DNA from 3 places in the Kitasatospora sp. NPDC087315 genome. Region 3 is predicted to be linked to each of the others. Evidence: riboswitches for the same ligand, from Rfam matches in the RefSeq annotation. Region 3 holds a riboswitch; each other region holds the start of a gene.

Region 1 (6,884 bases), on a different contig from region 3:
GGGGTTGATCGAGGCGTCGGTCTGCAGGGCGTTCATGTACGAGGACTGGGCGCCGGTCTCGTCGCCGGAGGCGACCGGGCGGTCCTTCGCGCTGATGATGCCGGTGGTGACGGTGGACTCCAGGCCGTACGGGGCACCGATGGCGATGGTGGAGTCGCCGACGTTGACCTTGTCGGAGTCGGCCAGCGGAAGCGGGGTCAGCTTGTCCCCCTTCGGGGGGTTGTCCAGCTTGACCACGGCCACGTCGTAGCCCTCGGCGCGGCCGAGCACGGAGGCGTTGTAGGAGCTGCCGTCGGCGAACTTGACGGTCAGTTTGCCGCCGTTGGAGGCGGGCGCCACCACGTGGTTGTTGGTGAGGATGTGGCCCTCGGTGTCGAAGACGAAGCCGGTGCCGGTGCCGGACTCGCCGTTGCCCTGCGCCTTGATGGTGACGACGCTGGGCAGCGCCTTCTGCGCGATGCCGGCGACGGAGCCGGGGGCGGGCTCGTTCTTCTCCGGGCTGTTGGCCTGCACGGTGGTGCTGCGGCGGTCGTTCGCGGAGCTGGCGCTGTTGTCGTTGCGGTCGGCGATGGTCACACCGAGCGCGCCGCCGGCCACACCGGCGACCAGGGCGACGGCGGCGATCAGGGCGACCAGGCCGCCGCGCTTCTTGCGCGGACCGCCGGGGCCGGACGTACCGGGGTACTCGGGCGGGTAGCCGAGCGGGCCGCCGGGGTGGCCGGGACCGCCGGCGCCGCCGGCCGAGGAGTCGTGCGGGCCCCAGCCGCCGAGCGGCTGGCCCGCGCCGAAGGGGTGCTGCTGCGCGGGCGGGCCCGCCGGGGCGCCGTACGGGTCGTGGGCCGCGGCGGGCGGGGCACCGTACGGGTCGTGCGCCGCGGCGGCCGGGGCGCCCGTGGTGGCGTACGGGTTGACGGCGGGCGCGACGGGCGCCGTCGGCAGGGCCGGTGCCTCGGCGAGCGCCGGGGCGGGCGCGGCCGGCGGCCCCGCCGGGGCGGGCGGCACGACCGGCGGCGGGGCGTCGATGTACCCCGGGCCGGGGTGGCCGGCCTCGACCGGGGCGGGCGCGGACACGGGAGCGTCGGCAGCCGCGGCCGCGGCGGGTGCCTCGGCCGGCGCCGGGGCGCTGATCTTGCTGAACGCCAGCGTCGGCGTGGATCCGCCGGCCGCCGGAGCGGCGGGCGCGGCGGGCACCGCCGGTGCCACGTCGGTGGTGGTCCGGTCGGCGGGCGCCTGTGCGGGGGTGGCAGCGGCGGACGCGGACTGCTGCGCCGGACCGTCATGAGCGGGACCCACCACCCCCTGGCCGCCGGAGGGCTGTTCCCCCTGCGGCCCGGTGGACCCAACCTCGCGCTCGGTGCTCACGGACGACCTCCATAGCTGACAGGACCAAGAAGCATAGTTTTTCGCACACTCGATTCGATTGCCGTAAGGACCCTTCTGAAGAAGTCATAAGAATCCTTAGCCAGGTCCGACGGCCCCGTCCGGAAACCCGGCCGAACGCCCCCGAACCACCACCCCCACCGGCCGCTCGCCCACCGCCGCCGGATGTCCCTCGCGGCCGGGGCGCCCAGCGCCTGGCCTTGGCGTTCACCCCCGTGCCGGTTAGCCTGTCGCTCACAACTGACACGCGGGAGCTTGGACCTTCCCAGGCTGAGAGTGCGCTGGTCGACCGTACGCCACGACGTCCGTGGGCGGACCGTCGAGGGGGCGCTGACCGCCGGAACCTGTCCGGGTAATGCCGGCGTAGGGAGTATCGGCCATGCCGCCTGCTTCGCCATCCTCTTCTTCGGGCGCGCCCGCGTCCAAGGGTTTCTCCGAACCGTCCACGACCGTTCACTCCGACGCCGGTCCCCCCGTGCCCGGTTCCGCCGCCGTGCCCGGCTCCCCCACCGCGACCGGTGCCGCCGCGGCCACCGCCGTCCTGGACCGGCCGGACCGGTCCGAGCGGGTCGAGGCGCCGCTCGTCCTGGACACCGAGCCGCCGCGCACGCTCCGCTTCCGCGACCACTTCGCGCTCTGGATGAACCTCGGCGTCAGCCTGATCGGCTTCACCACCGCCGCCACCGTGCTGGGCGCGCGGGGCAGCGAGCTCTCCCTGGCCGCCGCCGTGACCGCGATCGCGGCCGGGACCGTGGTCGGCACCGCGATGCTCGGTGTGGCCGCCCTGATCGGGGCCCGTACCGGCGCACCGGCGATGGCGAACCTGCGCGGGCTGTTCGGGACGAAGCTCTCGTACGTGCCGACGGTGCTGAACATCGTCCAGTGCGTCGGCTGGGGCGTGTACGAGCTGCTGGTGATCGCGATGGGCGCGCAGACCGTCGTCCACACCGAGGGCTACCGCTGGGCCTTCGTCCTGCTGGCGGGCGCGCTGACCACCGCGCTGACCATCTGGCCGCTGGGCTCGATCGCGGTGCTGCGGCGGTTCGTCGCCGGGGCGGTCGCGGTCGCGATGGTGTACTTCACCGTCCAGCTGGGCCGGCACGGCGTGCCGGACCCGGGCGCGGGCAACTGGCACGGCTTCCTGAAGGCCACCGACGCGATGATCGCGGTGTCGATCTCCTTCGTGCCGCTGGCCGCCGACTACACCCGGCACTCGCGCACCCCGCGCGCCGCGTTCTGGGGCAGCTTCTCCGGCTACACCGTCGCCCAGGTCTGGTGCTACGTGCTGGGCCTGATCGCGCTGCTGCAGTCCGGCGGCGACCCGGACCGGATCTTCGACTCCTTCCTGGGCGTCTGGGCCGGCTGGGCGTTCCTGCTGGTGCTGGTCCTGCGCGAGACGGACCAGTCCTTCGCCAACGTGTACTCGACCGCGATGTCCGTCCACAACCTGCTGCCCAGGGTGGACCGCCGGGTGCTGACCGGCGGGACCGGGCTGCTGATCACGGTGCTGGCTCTGCAGATCACCGAGTTCACCGACTCCTACTACGCCTTCCTGGGCCTGATCGGCTCGGTGTTCGTGCCGATGTTCGCGGTGCTGGCGGTCGACTACTTCCTCGGCGCCGGCCGGCGCGGCTGGAACCTCTCCGCCGACGCGCCGTCCCGCCGGCTGATGCTGCTGCCGTGGGCGCTGGGCTTCGTCGTCTACCAGCTGATCGCGCCGACCGCGATCGCCGGCTGGTGGACGGACTTCTGGACCTCCGTCCAGGAGGCGCTGCACTTCACCCCGCAGGAGTGGACCTCGGCCTCGCTGTTCGGCTTCCTGGTGCCGGCCCTGGCCACCTGGGCGCTCACCCCGCTGACCCGCCGGGACGCGCGGGACTGATCCGCCCCCACGCGAAGACGGCCCCTCAGGTTGGGGCCGTCTTCGTTTTCGCGTCACTTCCGCCGCCTATCGTGGGACGTGTGACCAGCCCCGACCTCCCCCCGGCGGCGGCGCGCACCGCGCCGTCCGTCCAGGTGATCGCCCACCGCGGATCCTCGTACGCGCTGCCCGAGCACACGCTCGCCGCCTACCGGCGGGCGCTCACCGAGGGCGCCGACGCGGTCGAGTGCGATGTCCGGGTCACGGCCGACGGACATCTGGTCTGTGTGCACGACCGCAGGATCGGCCGGGTCTCGGACGGCCGCGGCACGGTGTCCGCGATGACGCTGGCCGAGCTGGAGGCGCACGACTTCGGCGCCTGGAAGACGGGCGCACCGAGCGCGGACCCGGAGCTGCGGGGCGTTCTGCGGCTGGAGAGCCTGCTGGAGCTGGTCGCGGACTGCGGACGCCCGGTGGACCTGGCGATCGAGACCAAGCACCCGGTCCGTTTCCGGGGCCGGGTGGAGGCCGAGCTCCTGCGGATGCTGGACCGGTTCAAGATCACCGGAGACCCCGCGGACGGCCGCCCGCAGGCCCGGATCATGAGCTTCTCCGCGCTGGCGCTCGCCCGGGTGGCCGCCACCGCGCCGCAGTACCCGAGGGTGTTCCTGTTCGAGCGCGGCCTGCCGCTGCGGGGCCGGCTGCGCCCGGGCGCGACGCTGCCGGGCGGGGCCGGGATCGCCGGGCCCGGCATCGAGCTGGTGCGGGCCAGGCCGCGGCTGGTGACGCGACTGCGCGAGCTGGGCCACCAGGTGCACGTCTGGACCGTGGACGAGCCGGCCGACGTGGAGCTGTGCCTGGAGCTCGGGGTGTCGGCGATCATCACCAACCGCCCGGCCGAGGTCCTCGCCCAGCTCGGCCGGTGAACCAAACCTGCTGCCGACAATTTTTGCCGGAAATTATGCGTTTTCACGACGGAGGGTGAGCACGGAATCACCTGCCGCCCACCCTGGGTCGCGCGGTTTGAAATGTCCGCGCGGGATCGCCCCGCAGTCGTTTCCGACGCATTACCAAGGGGCATCCATCCCTCGGCATACGCTGAAGGAGGTCCGGGGGTGGCGTTGATGGTGGCGCGTGAAGTGCCGACTTCATCGACCATGGCAGTGCCGCACGGCCCAGCGAGTGTCGGGGTCGCACGGCGCCGACTGCGTCGAGATCTGGGCGACCGGGAGATACCCGAACCGGTCATTGATGATGCTGTTCTGATCCTTTCCGAACTGCTGAGTAATGCCTGTCGCTATGCGCGGCCGCTCGGGCCATTGCCCGCGCTCGGCCGCAGCGCCCGGGCGGAGGTCGTGGACCAGGTGCTCGTCGGGGTCCCCACCGCGGGCCAGGGCGCCAGGACGGCCGCACACCCACAGCCGGACGGCGGCGACGGCGGGGTCCTGGTGCGCTGGCAGATGCACGCGGACGGGATCCTCACGCTGGAGGTCACCGACGGCGGGGCGCAGACCCGCCCGACGCCCGCCGGCCCGTCCCTGACCTCGCGCGGCGGCCGCGGCCTGAGCATCGTCGGCCAGCTGGCCAGCGACTGGGGTGTGCGCGACGCTCCCGGCGAAGTGACGGTGTGGGCGGCACTGCCCGCCCGGGCCCGCCACGCCCGACGGACCGGCGGTGATGCCCGCAGCGCCTGAGCGGGCCGGACCCGCCCGTCCGCGCGCCCCCGCGCCCCGTCCGCGCGCGCCGCCACCCACGCCCCGCCCCGGCGTGTGTCCACGCGCCGGGGGAACGTCAGTAGGCTGCCCGGAGCACAACACAACCGTCCCCGGGAGAGCCGCACCATGGGCAAGAAGGCCGCCAAGAAGGCGCCGCAGCGCAGCCAGTCCACCACCGCCGCCACGGGCGAGATCCCCGTGGTCGGGGCCCGCGAGAACTGCCCCTGCGGTTCCGGCCGCCGGTACAAGGCGTGTCACGGCCGGGATGCCTCGCACGCCGTGCAGGAGCTGGTGCACCGCCCGTTCGAGGGGCTGCCGGGCGAGGCCGACTGGGTCGCGCTGCGCGAGCTGGTGCCGGCCGCGACGGTGCCGCTGACGCTGGCCGCCGGGGTGGCCGAGGCCGCCAACGGCGAGGTCCCGTCGGTGACGCTGGCGACCGTCCTGCCGCTGGCCTGGCCCGCGCTGCGCCGCCCGGACGGCTCGATCCTGCTCGGCCTGCAGACCCAGTCCGCCTCCGGCGACCTGAGCCGCGACCTCGCGGACGCCCTGGAGCTGGCCCTGGCCACCGAGCCGGGCACCCCGGTACCCGCCCGCCGGACCGTCCCGGGCGGCCGCCGTCTGCAGGATCTGCTGGACCTCGACGCCGGGTTCACGCCGGCCGTGCACACCGGCTTCGAGTTCTGGCTGGAGGACGCCGAGGCCGCCACCGGCGAGGTGGCCGCCTCGCTGGAGCGCGCCAACGCCTCGGCGATCCCCACCGAGAAGCTCGGCAGCGTCGACTCCGCCTACTGGTGCGGCACTCCGGACAAGAACCACCTGCGCTGGGTGATGACGGTGCCGGAGGAGCAACTGCTGGACGCGCTGGCCCGGCTGACCGCCGCCGACCAGTCCTCGGTCGGCCCGGACACCCGCCTGGTCGGCTCGTTCCGCGCGCACGGGCTGACCGTCCCGGTCTGGGACCTGCCGGTGGCCATGACGGCGGCCGACTGCGAGAAGCCGGCCGCCGAGTTCGCCGAGCGGCTCGCCGCCACGCTGGCCGACAACACCCCGCTGACGGCCGAGGAGCGGCGCGCCCGGGCAAACCTGGTGAACCGTCAGGTCACCTTGAACTAAAGGCGACCAGGATCGGGTGATACGCGTCACATTACCCCTCGCCGACCGCAATTTCCGGGCGGGGAAGGGTCCTTGGAAATTGGCGCGGGCGCGGATCCTTGTTACTGTCTAAAGAGTCCGGTCGCTGGTGCATCCCCCGTCGCCAGCGACCGGATCTTTTGTTTTCCGGAACGGCCGCCCGCGTGCGGCCGGCGCACGGGACGGCGCACGAGCGGCTGGTCCGCCCGCACGATCCCGCCGTACACGATCACTCGCGCACGACCCCGCCGCACCCGGTCAGTACGCCGAGCGGCCGGTGTCCAGCCGGACCGTCGCCTCGACCAACTCCCCCAGCAGCGGACCGACCTGGGGCAGCCAGACCCCGCCGCCGGCCGCCGGCCGCGGCGGCAGCACCCAGCGCACCCGCCCGCCGGACCCGCCACCGGGCGGCAGCGGCAGGAACCCACCCGACCCGTGATAACGCAACGAGCCCGGCACCCATGGCAGTTGGGCGAGCATCTCGCCGAGCACGTCGAGCGAGTACGGGGCGACCAGCATCGCGTACCGGCCGGGCATCGCCAGCACCGGGCCGAGCGGCAGCCGCAGCGCGCCGAGGTAGGCGAGCGCCCTGGCACCGGCCGCCGCGGGCAGGCTGACCGCCGAGACCACCCCGCCGGTGGCGGCCAGCACCGGCGCGTCCGGGCTCTGCCGCTCCCACCACCAGCGCACCATCCGGGCGTCGGTGGTGGCCGCGAGCAGCGGCGGGTCGTGCGGGTGGGCACCGGGGACGGCGCAGCCCGGATCCCCGCAGGAGCACTGCCCGGCAGTCAGCAGCG
Region 2 (6,884 bases), on a different contig from region 3:
ACACTAGCTATCTGCTGGCGACCGTCTACGGCGGTTCCTTCGCCGAGGCCGTCGGCGCGGTGCTGCCCTGCTACTGGATCTATGCCCGGGTCGGTGACGAACTGCTCGCCAAGGGCTCCCCCGACCCGCTCTACGCGAAGTGGATCGCGACCTACGGGGACGAGACGTTCCAGGCCGTGGTGCGGCGGGTGCTGGCGCTCACCGACCGGCTCGGCGAGGAGATCTCCCCGGCGGAGCGCCGCCGGGTGGTCGAGCACTTCACCACCACCTCGCGCTACGAGTGGATGTTCTGGGACGCCGCCTGGCGTGGCGAGACGTGGCCGGTCTGATCCTCCTGGCCGGTCTGATCCTCAGGGGAGCCCCCGGGGGTCGGAGTCGGGGTGATCTCGGGGTTCTCTCCGGGCCGTTGGCTCTCGTTCCGGCACTTGCGGCCCCGTACGATCGAAGTATCGAAAGCAAACGGGATGCGGCACCGGACGGCAGCCGGCCCCGAGGGGAGAGAAGGAACGGACATGGCTGAGTTCTGGAAGTCGCTGCCCTCCTGGGTGCGCAACATCGTCGTCCCGGTGCTGGTGCTGATCCTGGCCTGGAACATCGTGGGGTTCGTGTTCGGCGTCGTCGGCGCCCTGCTGAGCGTGGTCATCAAGCTGCTGGTGGTGGTCGGCATCGCCGCCGCCGTGGTGATCCTGGTGAAGAAGGCCACCAAGAGCTGACCCGTACGGACCCCGGACGCCCGTACCCCCTGCGTGGGGTGCGGGCGCCGGTCGTTCTGGTGGCGGCGGACAACCGACAACTAACAGATAACAGATAACAGATAACAGAAAACGAATGTTGAAAGTTGTCATCCGTTACCTGTCATCCGTCAGCTGTCGTCCGCCGACCGTCGGACCCGGGCCTCCGTCACCGCGCGGTCCTCGATCGGCACCTGCTGGACCGGCCCCGGTTTCGGCCCCGGCGCCGGAGCCGCTGGTTGTTCCGGACCGTGCATGGTGGTGAGCAGCTGCCGGGCGAGGCCGAGGCCGGTGCCGCCCATGGTGAGGGCCTTGGCGAACAGCTCGCCCACCCCGTCGGCGCCGTTCAGCAGGATCATGTGCTCGACATTGCCGAAGGACTCGGCGGCGGCCAGCACGATGTCCGGCCACTTCTCCGCCAACTCCTGTGCCACCACGGCCTCCTGGTTCTCCGAGAGGGCGGCGGCCCGGGCCCGGATGCCCTCGGCCTTGGCGAGCCCGATCGCCCGGGTCGCCTCCGCGTCCGCCAGACCGCGGGCCTCGGCGGAGGCGGCCTCCGCCTCCCCGGTGGCCCTGGTCGCCTCGGCGGCGGCGAGCCCGCGCAGCTTGGTGGCCTCCGCGGCGGCCGCGGCGGCGATCTTGACCTGGCCGGCCTCGGCCGCCGCCTTCAGCTCGGTCTCCTGGGCCTGAGCCTGGGCGGCGGAGATCCGGGCGTCGCGGTCGGCCTCGGCCCTGGTGCGGGTCTCGTACGCCTTGGCGTCGGCCGGCTTGCGGACATCGATCTGCAGCTGCTGCTCCTTGCGGCGGGCCTCCAGCTCGGCGACCTTGGTCTCCTGGACGACCACCTCCTGCCGGGCGGCGGCCTGGGCGAGCGGTCCGGCCTGTTCGGCGCGGGCGTTGGCGGTGTCCCGTTCGGCCTGGTAGGCGGACTGCTGGATCTGGCTGTTGCGGGTGGCCTCGGCCTTGCGCGCGGCGGCCTCCTGCTCCGCCTCGGTGGCCATCCGGTCGGCCTCGGCCTGGGCGATCCGGGCGTCCCGCTGGACGGCGGCGGCGTGCGGGATGGCGAGGTTCTTGATGTAGCCGGTGGGGTCGATGATCTCCTGGATCTGCAGGGTGTCGATGATCAGCCCGAGCTTCTCCATCTCCAGCCCGGAGGCGGCCCTGGTCTCCCCGGTGAGCCGCTCGCGGTCCCTGATCATGTCCTCGACGGTGAGCCCGCCGACGATCGAGCGCAGGTGGCCGGCGAAGACGTTGTGGACGCGCTGGCTGATCAGCTTCTGCTGGTCGAGAAAGCGCCGGGCGGCATTGGCGATGGAGACCTCGTCGTCGCCGACCTTGAAGATCACCACGCCTTTGACGTGGACCGGGATGCCCTGTGAGGTGACGCATTCGACGTTCAGCTCGGCCTCGTTGAGGTCCAGTGAGAGCCGGCGGACACCCTGGAGGCCCGGCGTGACGAAGGTCCCGCGGCCGGTGACGATCCGGAAGCCCAGACCGTCGCCGACCCCCTCGGTCCGGTGCCGGGAGCCGGAGATGATCAGAGCCTCGTTGGGCTCCGCCACCCGCCACATGAGTTTGAAGAGCGTGATCCCGAAGACCAGCGCGGCGACGACGGCCCCCGCGATGATGAGCACCATGGTTCAACTCCCCCTTCCGGCGCATGAGATGCGCCGGTTCGGATTGTCCGCTCAGGGCAACTCGAAGGAAAGGGAAGTGACGTGACGGGCTGTCACAAGCGTGTCACGGGAAGACCGGTGCCACATAGACGGTCCGGGGCGGGTGGTACTCGACCACCACCACCGGTGTGCCGACCGACAGCCGGTCGCCCGGTACGGCGAGGTAGGCCAGGAAGGCCTCCGTCCCCTGGCGCTCCCTGACGTGCACCATCACCTCGCCGACCAGACCGGCTCCGACCGGACCGGTGACCCGCCCTGTGCTTCCGACCACTACGGCCTCCCTCGTCGCCTGCCCGTGTGACTGCCAGTCTGCCGGGCCGGGCTCCCCCGGTGGGCCCGCCGGCCGAATCGCCGGGCACCGACCCCCTCTGGACCAGCCGCGATCGGCTCGCTACGGTGTTGGACGTCATGCGCGGGCAATACCGCCTGCGGACACGGGAGCTCGGAGCACCGGGCTGAGAGGGCGCTGACCGGGACGTCGCTGGACGTGCCGAACGCTGCGCCGACCGCAGGAACCTGACCGGGTAATGCCGGCGTAGGGAGTTGAAGGTCTGATGACCACTTTTGATGCACAGCCGCAGTCTGCCCAGAACGCCGCCGTCAGCAGCGCGGGCACCGGCTATCCGACCCCGGCCTGGCGCAAGGCCTACCGCGACGGGTCCCGCCCCGACCTGCGCGTTCCGTACCGCGAGGTCGTGCTCACCAACGAGAAGAGCGTCCCGCTCTACGACACCTCCGGGCCGTACACCGACCCGGCGTACGAGCCCGACGTACGGCGCGGCCTGCCCGCGCTGCGCGACGCGTGGATCCGCCAGCGCGGCGACGTCGAGGAGTACGACGGCCGCGAGGCCCGCCCCGAGGACGACGGGATCAAGCACACCTCGCCGCGCGGCGGAAACCTGAAGAACCTGGACGCCGTCTTCCCCGGCCGCCCGCGCCGCCCCCTGCGCGGCCGCGGCGACGCCGCAGTCACCCAGCTCGGCTACGCCAAGCGCGGCATCGTGACCCCGGAGATGGAGTTCGTCGCCCTGCGCGAGGGCCTGGCGCCGGAGTTCGTCCGCTCCGAGGTGGCGCGCGGCCGGGCCGTCATCCCGGTCAACGTGAACCACCCCGAGGTCGAGCCGGCCGCCATCGGCACCAACTTCCTGGTGAAGATCAACGCCAATATCGGCAACTCCGCCGTCACCTCCTCGATCGAGGAGGAGGTGGAGAAGATGACCTGGGCCACCCGCTGGGGCGCGGACACCGTGATGGACCTCTCCACCGGCCGCAACATCCACACCACCCGCGAGTGGATCCTGCGAAACTCCCCCGTGCCGATCGGCACCGTGCCGCTCTACCAGGCGCTGGAGAAGGTCGACGGCAAGGCCGAGGACCTCAGCTGGGACGTCTACCGCGACACCGTCGTCGAGCAGTGCGAGCAGGGCGTGGACTACATGACCGTCCACGCCGGAGTGCTGCTGCGGTACGTCCCGCTGACGGCCCGCCGCAAGACCGGCATCGTCTCGCGCGGCGGCTCGATCATGGCCGCCTGGTGTCTGGCGCACCACCGGGAGAACTTCCTCCACACCAACTTCGAGGAGCTCTGCGACATCCTCGCCCGCTACGACGTCACCTTCTCGCTCGGTGACGGCCTGCGGCCCGGTTCGATCGCCGACGCCAACGACGAGGCGCAGTTCGCCGAACTCCGGACGCTGGGCGAACTCGGCCGGATCGCCCGGGCCAAGGACGTCCAGGTGATGATCGAGGGCCCGGGCCACGTCCCGATGAACAAGATCAAGGAGAACATGGATCTCCAGCGGGAGATCTGCGACGAGGCGCCGTTCTACACCCTCGGCCCGCTGACCACCGATGTCGCCCCCGGCTACGACCACATCACCTCGGGCATCGGCGCCGCGATGATCGCCTGGTGGGGCACCGCGATGCTCTGCTACGTCACCCCCAAGGAGCACCTGGGCCTGCCCAACCGGGACGACGTGAAGACCGGCGTCATCACCTACAAGATCGCCGCCCACGCCGCCGACCTCGCCAAGGGCCACCCCGGCGCCCAGGCCTGGGACGACGCCCTCTCCGACGCCCGCTTCGAGTTCCGCTGGGAGGACCAGTTCAACCTGGCCCTCGACCCGGAGACGGCCCGCGCCTTCCACGACGAGACCCTCCCCGCGGAGCCCGCCAAGACGGCCCACTTCTGTTCCATGTGCGGCCCGAAGTTCTGCTCGATGAAGATCAGTCAAAAGATCCGGGCCGAGCACGGCGAGGGCTCCAGTGCCGTGGAGACCGAGTTCGACGCCGAGGCCCTGGCGGGCATGAAGGCCAAGTCCGAGGAGTTCGCCGCCCAGGGCAACCGGGTCTACCTGCCGCTGGCGGACTGACGTTGCCCCGCCGGCTGCGCTGCTCCGGGAAGCCGGGAGGCTTTCCCGGAGCAGCGCTTCGGCGTGCGGCTGCTCCAGGGAGGAAGGGTGGCCGGCGGGCTGGTGATCTGCTCTGATACTGATGCCGCCATGAATCAGCAGAGCAACAGTGAGCCCGATGTCGCTGGCTGGGCGGTGGAATGCCGTGAGTACACGCGAGGGGCGCTGACCACCATCGGTGAGCGCGAGGACCTGATGCAGACCGATCCGGGTACGGCCTCCCGCATCGTCGGAGACCAACTCGCCGAGTGGGCGACCTACCCGGAACTGTCCGAGGACGAGTGGGCCAGGGCGCACTCGCTGCTGATGTTGTTCGCCGCCGAGTTCCTGATCAGTGCGTACGGGGCCCGTTGGGACTGGCTGGTCGACGTGTCCTCTCCGCTCGGGGGTCGCTGGGTCGTCACCGGATTCACCCATCCGCTGGGACAGGAGACGGCGCCCGTCGATGTCGGGTGGCTCGCGCATGAGGCGAGGATCAACGGAACGTTCAGCCTCTCCCACGTGATCAACCGAGCGGTCGACCTGTCCATGATCAGGGTGTTCAGGTGATCACCGAGCCCGCGTGTTCCAGGGAAACCACGGCAACGCTCCAGGTGGTCACGAGCAGGGTGCCCCCGTTCAGCATCCGAAGGAGTCGGAGCACGTACTGGCTGCCACCGGCCCTGGCGGATCGATCGGCATTGCGGTCGGCTCGGCGGCTGCCATTGCCTTGGGAGGCTCACTCCTCATTTTTATGAGGCGGAGCGGACGAGCCGCACCCCGCCGACGGCACTAGCCCTGACAGAGGTGAACGCCCAGTCTGCCAGCGGGTCAACCTCCCGCCGGCAGACTGACGCGTCAGCTGACGGGCGCTGTTCCGCGAGGCCGTACCGGCCTTCCGGAACAGCGCCTTGTTGACTTGCGTTGACCTGCGTGAGTGCGGTCCAGCAGCTCACGGCAAGTCGGAACTCTGCGACGGCTCCACCGCCGTCACCTTCGGCCTCCCGCCCGCCGGACTGACGCGACGGAGGGTGCTCCGGTGACCGGTACGGCGTTCGGGTGGTGCGCCGCTCAGCGGAGGGTGGTCTCGATCAGGCCGGCGACCCGGTCGGCGGTGAGGATGCCGAGGAGGTAGCCGTCGTCGTCGATGACCGGCCAGACGGTCAGGTGCTTGATCCGCATCGCGACAGCGGCCGTGGAGAGGGTCATGGTCGGCCAGGCGAACGGGCCGCGCTGGTGCCTGGTGCTGCTGACCGGGGTGAGTTCGGTGTACCAGGGCGGGGCGAGGAACGGGTGGAGTCCCGTCCGGGTGACCAGGCCTTCGCAGCGGCCGTTGTGGTCACGGACGAGGAGGTAGGGGACGCCCGCGCTGCGGAGGATGTCGTCGGCCTGGTCGACGGTGCTGTCGTCGGGGATCTGGTACTCGAACGGTTCCATCGCGTCGGCGACTGTGAGGTCGTGGCGAAGGCCTGTCGGCTTCGTGGAGTGGATGGTCACGGTGTCACCGGTGCCTGACTCCGGTGCGGCGAGGGCGGCCGCCCGGAAGGGTCCTTCGTCCAGGACGAGGCCGGAGAAGGTGACCGGGATGCGGGGTGCCCTGGACATGTCCAGGCTACTCCGGGCCAGGTCGGCCCGGGGGCGGGCCGGCGCGGAGTACCGTGGGAGGCAACCGAGGACATGTCGCACACCGGTACCCACATTGGTGTCGCCCTGGGTCATGATCGGTCCTCTTTCTGGACCGGACGGGCGGCTCGTGATGATGCCGATTCCGCTTCCCACTCCTTCCGCCCCGGGGCCGTGGTCCGTCCCCGGTGTTCCCCTGCTGCCGCGGCTGGTGCTGGAGCCGACGATGTCCCGCAGCGGGATGTTCGACGGCGCGTGGTGGCCCCGCACGAAGGACGCCCGGGCCGAGCTGCCGGACCTGATCACCGCGCTCAGTGTCCATCTGGGCCCCATCCTCCGGGTCGGCCTGTCCACCTCGGCCTGGTACCACATCCCCCGGTCGGTCACCGTGGACGGTCAATCGGTCCGGATCGGCTGGTTCCCCGCCAGCGCCGAGACCATCAGCCTCACCCGGGGCTTCGAGG
Region 3 (6,884 bases):
GGAGAAGCGGGTGGGGGTGAACGGCGCCGCCAGGGCGGGCGTCTCGCCGGTGGCCAGGTACTCGGCGACCAGATCGGCCGTCACCGGGGTGAGCAGCACGCCGTTGCGGTAGTGGCCGGTGGCGGCGACGAGGCCGGGCAGGGCGGTCGGACCGATCAGCGGGGCGTTGTCCGGGGAGCCGGGGCGCAGTCCGGCGGAGGTCTCCACCAGGGGCAGCTCGGTGATGCCGGGGACGAGCTCGTGCGCGTCGCGCAGCAGCTCGTACACCCCGCCGGCGGTGACGGTGGTGTCGTACCCCTGCTCCTCGCTGGTGGCACCGATCACCAGCTCGCCGTTCTCCCGGGGCACCAGATAGAGGTGCCGGCCGCGCACCACCGCGCGCACGTTGCGGGAGAGGAACGGCCGGTACGGCTCGGGCACCCGCAGCCGCAGGATCTGCCCCTTCACCGGGCGGATCGCGGGGAGCACGCCCTCGGGCAGGCCGGGCAGCCGGTGGCTGTGCGGACCGGCGGCGAGCACGATCCGGTCGGCGGTGACGGTCTCCAGTGTGTCCAGCCGGGCGCCGACCGCGCGGTCGTTCTCGACCAGCAGTTCGGTGGCCTCGGCGCGGTGCAGCAGGACGCCGGCCCGCTCGCAGGCGAGGACCAGCGCCCTGGCCAGCCGGCGGCCGTCCACCTGGTGGTCGTCGGTGACGTGCAGACCGCCCCGGACGCCGGGGGCGAGCATGGGTTCGAGCCTGCGGGCCTCGCGGCCGGTGAGCCAGTGCGAGTCCAGGCCGAGCCGCTGGTGGAAGGCGTGCAGTTCACGCAGTTCCGCGCGGTCGTCGGAGTCCAGGGCGACGGCGACGGTGCCGCACTGGCGGTAGCCGGTGTCCTGGCCGCCGCTCGCCTCGGTGAGTTCGGCGGCGAAGGCGGCATAGCGCTCGTTGGATGCCATCCCGAGGCGGAGCAACGGCTCCTCGCCGTACTGGAGTTCGGTGACGGGGGCGAGCATGCCGGCCGCGACCCGGGCGGCGCCGCCGCCGTGCGCCGGGTCGATCACCACGATGTTCCCCAGCCCGCGCCGGGCCGCGCGCCAGGCGACGGCGAGGCCGATGATGCCCCCGCCGATCACCAGGACGTCGGCATGCGCGCCCTTGGCCAAGCGTGTCAAAGTCGCTGCTCTCCCTTCGCCGGTATGACCCGGATCAGGTTCGGACGGTCGCAGGCCGTGTCAGCCCGCCTCTCAGCCCGGTCCGCCGGGCTCCCGTGAATTGGTGCCACCACCTTAACTCCGCGTCCCGCCCCGGCCGAAGGCGCGTACGAGGGGTGGACCCGAGCCCGGGTGGGGCCCGGACGGACGGCCGCCGCTGAGTACAGTGACGGCGTGGCAGAGCTGAGCGGGACGGATCAGGTGGTCGTGGTCGGGGCCGGGCTGGCCGGGGCGCAGTGCGCCGCGGGGCTGCGGCAGGGCGGCTGGCAGGGGCGGATCGTGCTGGTCGGCGAGGAGCCCCACGCGCCGTACGACCGGCCGCCGCTCTCCAAGGAGGTGCTGCTCGGCAAGGCCGATGCCACCACCCTCGACCTCGACTTCGCGGACCTGGGCGTCGAACTGCTCACCGGCCGCCGCGCCACCGGCCTCACCCCCGGGGTGCTGCACACCGACGCCGGCGATCTGCCGTACGGCACGCTGGTGATCGCCACCGGTGCCGCCCCGCGGGCCCTGCCCGGCGCCGAGCGCGCGCACCTGCTGCACACCCTGGACGACGCGCTGGCGCTGCGTGCCCTGCTCCGGCCGGGCCTGCGCCTGGTGCTGGTCGGCGCGGGCTGGATCGGCGCCGAGGTGTCCACCGCCGCCCGGGCGGCGGGGTGCGAGGTCACGGTCGTCGAGATGGGCCCGGCGCCCGTCCCCGGCGCGCTGCCCGCCGGGATCGGCCGGGCGATGGCCGCCTGGTACGCCGAGGCCGGGGTGGACCTGCGCTGCGGCGTCGGGGTCGCGGCGGTGGAGCCCGGCGCGGTGCTGCTGGCGGACGGCTCGCACCTGCCGGCCGACGAGGTGCTGGTCGGGATCGGCGCCCGGCCGGCCACCGGCTGGCTGGCCGGCTCCGGCGTCGAACTGGACGCGGCCGGTGCCGTCCTGGTGGACGAGCGGCTGCGCACCAGCCTGCCCGGCGTCTTCGCCGCGGGGGACTGCGTCAGCTATCCGTCGGCGCGCTCCGGCGTCCGGCTGGCCGTCCAGCACTGGGACCACGCGCTGCAGTCCGGCGCGGCGGCGGCCGCCGCCGTCCTCGGCGCGCAGGCGCCCTACGATCCGGTGCCGTACTTCTGGTCGGAGCAGTTCGGCCGCATGGTCCAGTACGCCGGGCGGCACGGGGCCGGTGACGAGCCGCTGTGGCGCGGTTCACCCGGGGAGCCGTCCTGGTCGGTGCTCTGGCTGCGCGACGGTGTGCCGCGCGCCCTGCTCGCGGTGGACCGTCCGCGCGACCTCGCCCAGGGCCGCCGGCTGATCGAGCGCGGTACGGCGCTGGACCCGGCCCTGGCGGCGGACCCCGCGGTGCCGCTGAAGTCGGCGCTCGCCGGGTAGCGCGGCGGGGCCCGCAGGCGGCCGCCCCGGTGCTCGACGGACCTGTGACGGGTGTGCGGCGGGTGGTGAGTGGTGCGCGGCGGGCCGTGGAGGTGGCAGTCTGGTGGCGTGAGTGAGATCGAAAGCAAGATTGAAACCCTCGTTTCCGAGTGGATGTACCTGCCCGACATCTCGGAGCAGTGGGGCGTGCGGGTCACCGAGGTCCGCGACCTGGTCCGCAGCGGCGGGCTGATCGCGGTCCGGCGCGGCCCGAACAAGTCGCTGCAGGTGCCTGCCGCGTTCATCGACGGCCAGGGCCTGGTCAAGCACCTGTCGGGCACCCTGACCGTCCTGCGCGACTGCGGGTACAACGACATGGAGATCCTGGAGTGGCTCTTCACCGAGGACCCGTCGCTGCCCGGCAGCCCCATCCAGGCGCTGTGTGAGAACCGCGGCACCGAGGTGAAGCGCCGCGCCCAGGCGATGCTGATCTGATGGCGGCGGACACCCCGCGCCGGCGGCTCGCCGACGCCCGGCTCTACCTGTGCACCGACGCCCGCCGCGAGCAGGGCGACCTCGCCGAGTTCCTGGACGAGGCGCTGGCCGGCGGGGTGGACATCGTCCAGCTGCGGGACAAGGGCCTGGAGGCCAGGCAGGAGCTGGCGGCCCTGGAGGTCTTCGCCGACGCCTGCCGCCGCCACGGCAGGCTGCTGGCCGTCAACGACCGCGCCGACGTCGCGCACGCCGCCCGCCCCGACGTGCTGCACCTCGGGCAGGACGACCTGCCGGTGCCGGCCGCCCGGGCGATCCTCGGCGAGGACGTGATCATCGGACGGTCCTGCCACGCCGAGTCCGAGGTGGACGCGGCGATCGCCGAGCCCGGCGTGGACTACTTCTGCACCGGGCCGGTCTGGCCGACCCCGACCAAGCCCGGCCGCCACGCGCCGGGCCTCGGCCTGGTCTCGTACGCGGCCGCGCGGGACACCGACCGGCCGTGGTTCGCCATCGGCGGCATCGACCTCGGCAACCTGGACCAGGTGCTGGCGGCCGGCGCCCGCCGGATCGTGGTGGTGCGCGCCATCACCGGCGCGGACGACCCGCGGGCGGCCGCCGCCGAGCTGTCCCGGCGGCTGCGGGCCTGACCCCGCCGGGCCCGCCGCCGTCCGCCCGTACCCGCCCGCCGTACCCCCGGTACCGGTCAGTACTTGCGGACGGTGGCGGCCTCGGCCAGCGCCAGCAGCACCTCGCGGGCCCGCTCGTCCGCCAGCGGCGCCGCCTCCAGCGCGCCGAGCGCCTGGCGCATCAGCTCCTCGATCCGCTGCTCCACCAGCCCGGGCGCGCCGCTGCGCTCCACCAGCGCGCGCAGCCGGGTGACCTCCTCGGTCGCCAGGTCCGGTGCCCCGAGCCGCTCGTCCAGGTGGCGGGCGTCGGCCGCGGACAGCCCGCGCATGGCGTGCGCCACCAGCAGGGTGCGCTTGCCCTCGCGCAGGTCGTCCCCGGCCGGCTTGCCGGTGACGGCCGGGTCGCCGAAGACGCCCAGCAGGTCGTCCCGGAGCTGGAACGCCTCGCCCAGCGGCAGGCCGAACGCCCCGTACGCCTCGACCAGCCCGGGCCCGGCGCCGGCGAGCAGCGCGCCGATCTGGAGCGGGCGCTCGATGGTGTATTTGGCCGACTTGTAGTGCAGGACGGTCTGGGCCCGCTCCAGCGCGCCCGCGTCGGCGGAGTCGCCGGCGACCGGCTCCAGGACGTCCAGGTACTGGCCGACCATGACCTCGGTCCGCATCAGGTCGAACACCGGCTTGGCGGACAGCACCGCGGCCGGCTCCAGGCCCGAGCGCAGGAACAGCTCGTCGCACCAGATCAGCAGCAGGTCGCCGAGCAGCACCGCCGCGGAGGCGCCGTACTGCTCGCGGTCGCCGCGCCAGCCGCTCTCGCGGTGCAGGGCCTCGAAGCGGCGGTGGACGGAGGGCAGGCCGCGCCGGGTGTCGCTGCGGTCCATCAGGTCGTCGTGGACCAGCGCGCTGGCCTGGAGCAGCTCCAGGGCGGCCGCCGCGTGCGCGATGCCGTCGCCCCCGGCCGGGCCGCCGGCGCCGCGCCAGCCCCAGTAGCAGAACGCCGGGCGCAGCCGCTTGCCGCCGTCGAGCAGGAAGTCGCGCAGGGCGTCGGCGGCGGGTGCCAGCCGCGGGGAGATCTTCCCCAGCAGCGCCGACTGGCCGTCCATGAACCCGGCGAGCGCGGCGTTCACCCGCTCGCGCACGTCCTCCACGTCAATGGGGCTGGCCGGGCGGCTGGTGGGCGAGGTCACGATGAGGCTCCGGAGGTTCGCTGGGGTGCGGCAAGCCTAGCCGGGCGGCTGGGAACGCCTGTACGGACGACGGCCGGCCGGGATCCGGAACGCCGTCCACCGATTGTCTCAATCCGTGGACCTCGGTTGTCCGGGTCCTTTGCCCGACGGTTAACCTGCCAGCATGGCACTCGGCGTCGCTTCCACCAGAACAGACCGCGCGCAGACGGTTCGCGAGCTCCTGGCGGCTGGCAAGCGGTCCTTCTCCTTCGAGTTCATGCCGCCGCGCACCGAGGTCGGTGAACAGCGGCTCTGGGACGCCATCCGGCGGCTCGAACCGCTCGACCCGAACTTCGTCTGCATGACCTACGGGGCCGGCGGCTCCTCGCGCGAGCGCACGGTCAACATGGTCGGCCGGATCGCCACCGAGACCACGCTGACGCCGGTCGCCCACCTGACCGCGGTCGACCACTCGATCGCCGAGCTGCGCAACATCATCGGCCACTACGCCGACCAGGGCGTACGCAACGTCCTCGCGGTGCGCGGCGACCCGCCCGGCGACCCGACGGGCGAGTGGGTGAGCCACCCGCAGGGGGTCACCTACGCGTACGAGCTGGTGGAGCTGATCAAGGGGATCGGCGACTTCTGCGTCGGCGTCGCCGCCTCCCCGAACATGCACCCGCGCTCGACCGACTGGGACGAGGACATCCGGCACTTCGTCGGGAAGATCCGCGCGGGCGCCGACTACGCGATCACCCAGATGTTCTTCGAGGTCGACGACTACCTGCGGCTGCGCGACAGGGTCACGGCGGCCGGCTGCGAGGCGCCGATCATCCCGGAGATCATGCCGGTCACCAACGCCAAGCAGCTGGACCGCTTCCCCCAGCTGAGCGGCTCGGCCTTCCCGGCCGACCTGGAGGAGCGGCTGCGGGCCGTGATCGACGACCCGGTGGCGCTGCGCGAGGTCGGCATGGACCACGCCACCGCGATGTCCGAGCGGCTGCTCGCCGAGGGCGCCCCCGGCCTGCACTTCATCACGCTCAACCACTCGACCGCGACGCTGGAGATCTACCAGAACCTCGGTCTGCACCAGCGCTGAGCGGCCCGGCCGCCCCGGCCGGAGAAGTGCCGGGGGCGGCCGGGAACGCGATGCGGTACCCGGGCCGTTGAACCGGTACAGTCGCCGCACACGCGCGGCGCGCGCGGGCACGCGACTGGAGGTAGCGGGCGGATGGGTGTCGGATACCTGCTGCTGTACGCCGCGTTGGCGGTGGTGGCGCTCTGGCTGGTGGCCGAGCTGCTGCTGCAGAACCGGGCCCCGATCCACTGGCGCGGTCTGGCCCTGGGCGGCTTCCTCGGGGTGGCCGCCGGGATGGCGATCGGCTCGGTCGTGGTGATCGGTGCGGGCGCCGCGCTGTTCGCGGTCGGCCAGACCTTCGTCACCCTCTCGGTCAAGCGCGGCTACACGTCCGGCTGGTCGCTGCGCAAGGCCGACGGCGGCCTGCCCGGACCGCTGGCCAAGGTCCCGCTGCTCGGGGCGCTGACCGGCGGCGCCGCGGTGGCCGCGGCCACCGCGGCGGCGGCCAGGATCGGCGAGGTCGGCGCGGTCGAGGAGCCCCCCGGGCCAGCCCCGGTGGCGGCCGAGGCCGTCCCGGCCGTCGAGCAGACCGCCGCCTTCGAGATGCAGGAGCTCGCCGCGGACGGCGTCTACGCCCCCGCCTACTACGAGCAGCAGCACGAGCAGCAGCAGGCCGTCCAGCCGGACCCGTACGCCGGGGCCTACCAGTCCGGCTACGACGTCCAGCAGCAGCCGCAGCCGGGCTACGACCAGCAGCAGTGGCAGACCCAGCAGCAGCCGGCGTTCACCTACGACCAGGGCTACGGCGGCTACCAGCAGCAGCCGGACCCGTACGCGGGCTATCAGCAGCAGGAGCAGTACGCGGGCTACCAGCAGCAGCCCGCCTGGGACCCGAACGCCCAGCAGCAGTGGCAGCCCGAGCAGCACCCGCAGCAGCAGCCGGTCATCCCCCAGCAGCCGTCCTACGACTACGGCTACCAG

Evidence for each region. Region 3 has a riboswitch for thiamine pyrophosphate ahead of thiO (glycine oxidase ThiO). Riboswitches for the same ligand answer to the same signal wherever they lie in the genome.
Region 1: it holds a riboswitch for thiamine pyrophosphate, as region 3 does, so the genes downstream of both, ACIO5D_RS21665 (purine-cytosine permease family protein) here and thiO (glycine oxidase ThiO) in region 3, are expected to answer to the same signal.
Region 2: it holds a riboswitch for thiamine pyrophosphate, as region 3 does, so the genes downstream of both, thiC (phosphomethylpyrimidine synthase ThiC) here and thiO (glycine oxidase ThiO) in region 3, are expected to answer to the same signal.

The regions. Positions count from the first base shown of each region.
Region 1 covers NZ_JBIUYD010000014.1:199,023-205,906, reverse strand. The annotation lists gene ACIO5D_RS21670 (S1C family serine protease) at 1-1,362, opposite strand, end outside; TPP riboswitch at 1,618-1,767, shown strand; gene ACIO5D_RS21665 (purine-cytosine permease family protein) at 1,856-3,262, shown strand; gene ACIO5D_RS21660 (glycerophosphodiester phosphodiesterase family protein) at 3,343-4,167, shown strand; gene ACIO5D_RS21655 (ATP-binding protein) at 4,366-4,935, shown strand; gene ACIO5D_RS21650 (DUF5926 family protein) at 5,083-6,069, shown strand; gene ACIO5D_RS21645 (bifunctional DNA primase/polymerase) at 6,346-6,884, opposite strand, start outside.
Region 2 covers NZ_JBIUYD010000015.1:194,554-201,437, reverse strand. The annotation lists gene tenA (thiaminase II) at 1-329, shown strand, start outside; gene ACIO5D_RS22770 (DUF5326 family protein) at 513-713, shown strand; gene ACIO5D_RS22765 (flotillin family protein) at 863-2,368, opposite strand; gene ACIO5D_RS22760 (hypothetical protein) at 2,472-2,678, opposite strand; TPP riboswitch at 2,832-2,966, shown strand; gene thiC (phosphomethylpyrimidine synthase ThiC) at 2,962-4,779, shown strand; gene ACIO5D_RS22750 (hypothetical protein) at 4,867-5,367, shown strand; gene ACIO5D_RS22745 (CBS domain-containing protein) at 5,869-6,402, opposite strand; gene ACIO5D_RS22740 (DUF5994 family protein) at 6,515-6,884, shown strand, end outside.
Region 3 covers NZ_JBIUYD010000009.1:37,220-44,103, forward strand. The annotation lists gene thiO (glycine oxidase ThiO) at 1-1,152, opposite strand, end outside; TPP riboswitch at 1,147-1,259, opposite strand; gene ACIO5D_RS14635 (NAD(P)/FAD-dependent oxidoreductase) at 1,366-2,562, shown strand; gene ACIO5D_RS14640 (Rv2175c family DNA-binding protein) at 2,671-3,036, shown strand; gene thiE (thiamine phosphate synthase) at 3,036-3,683, shown strand; gene ACIO5D_RS14650 (polyprenyl synthetase family protein) at 3,740-4,846, opposite strand; gene metF (methylenetetrahydrofolate reductase [NAD(P)H]) at 5,010-5,924, shown strand; gene ACIO5D_RS14660 (hypothetical protein) at 6,057-6,884, shown strand, end outside.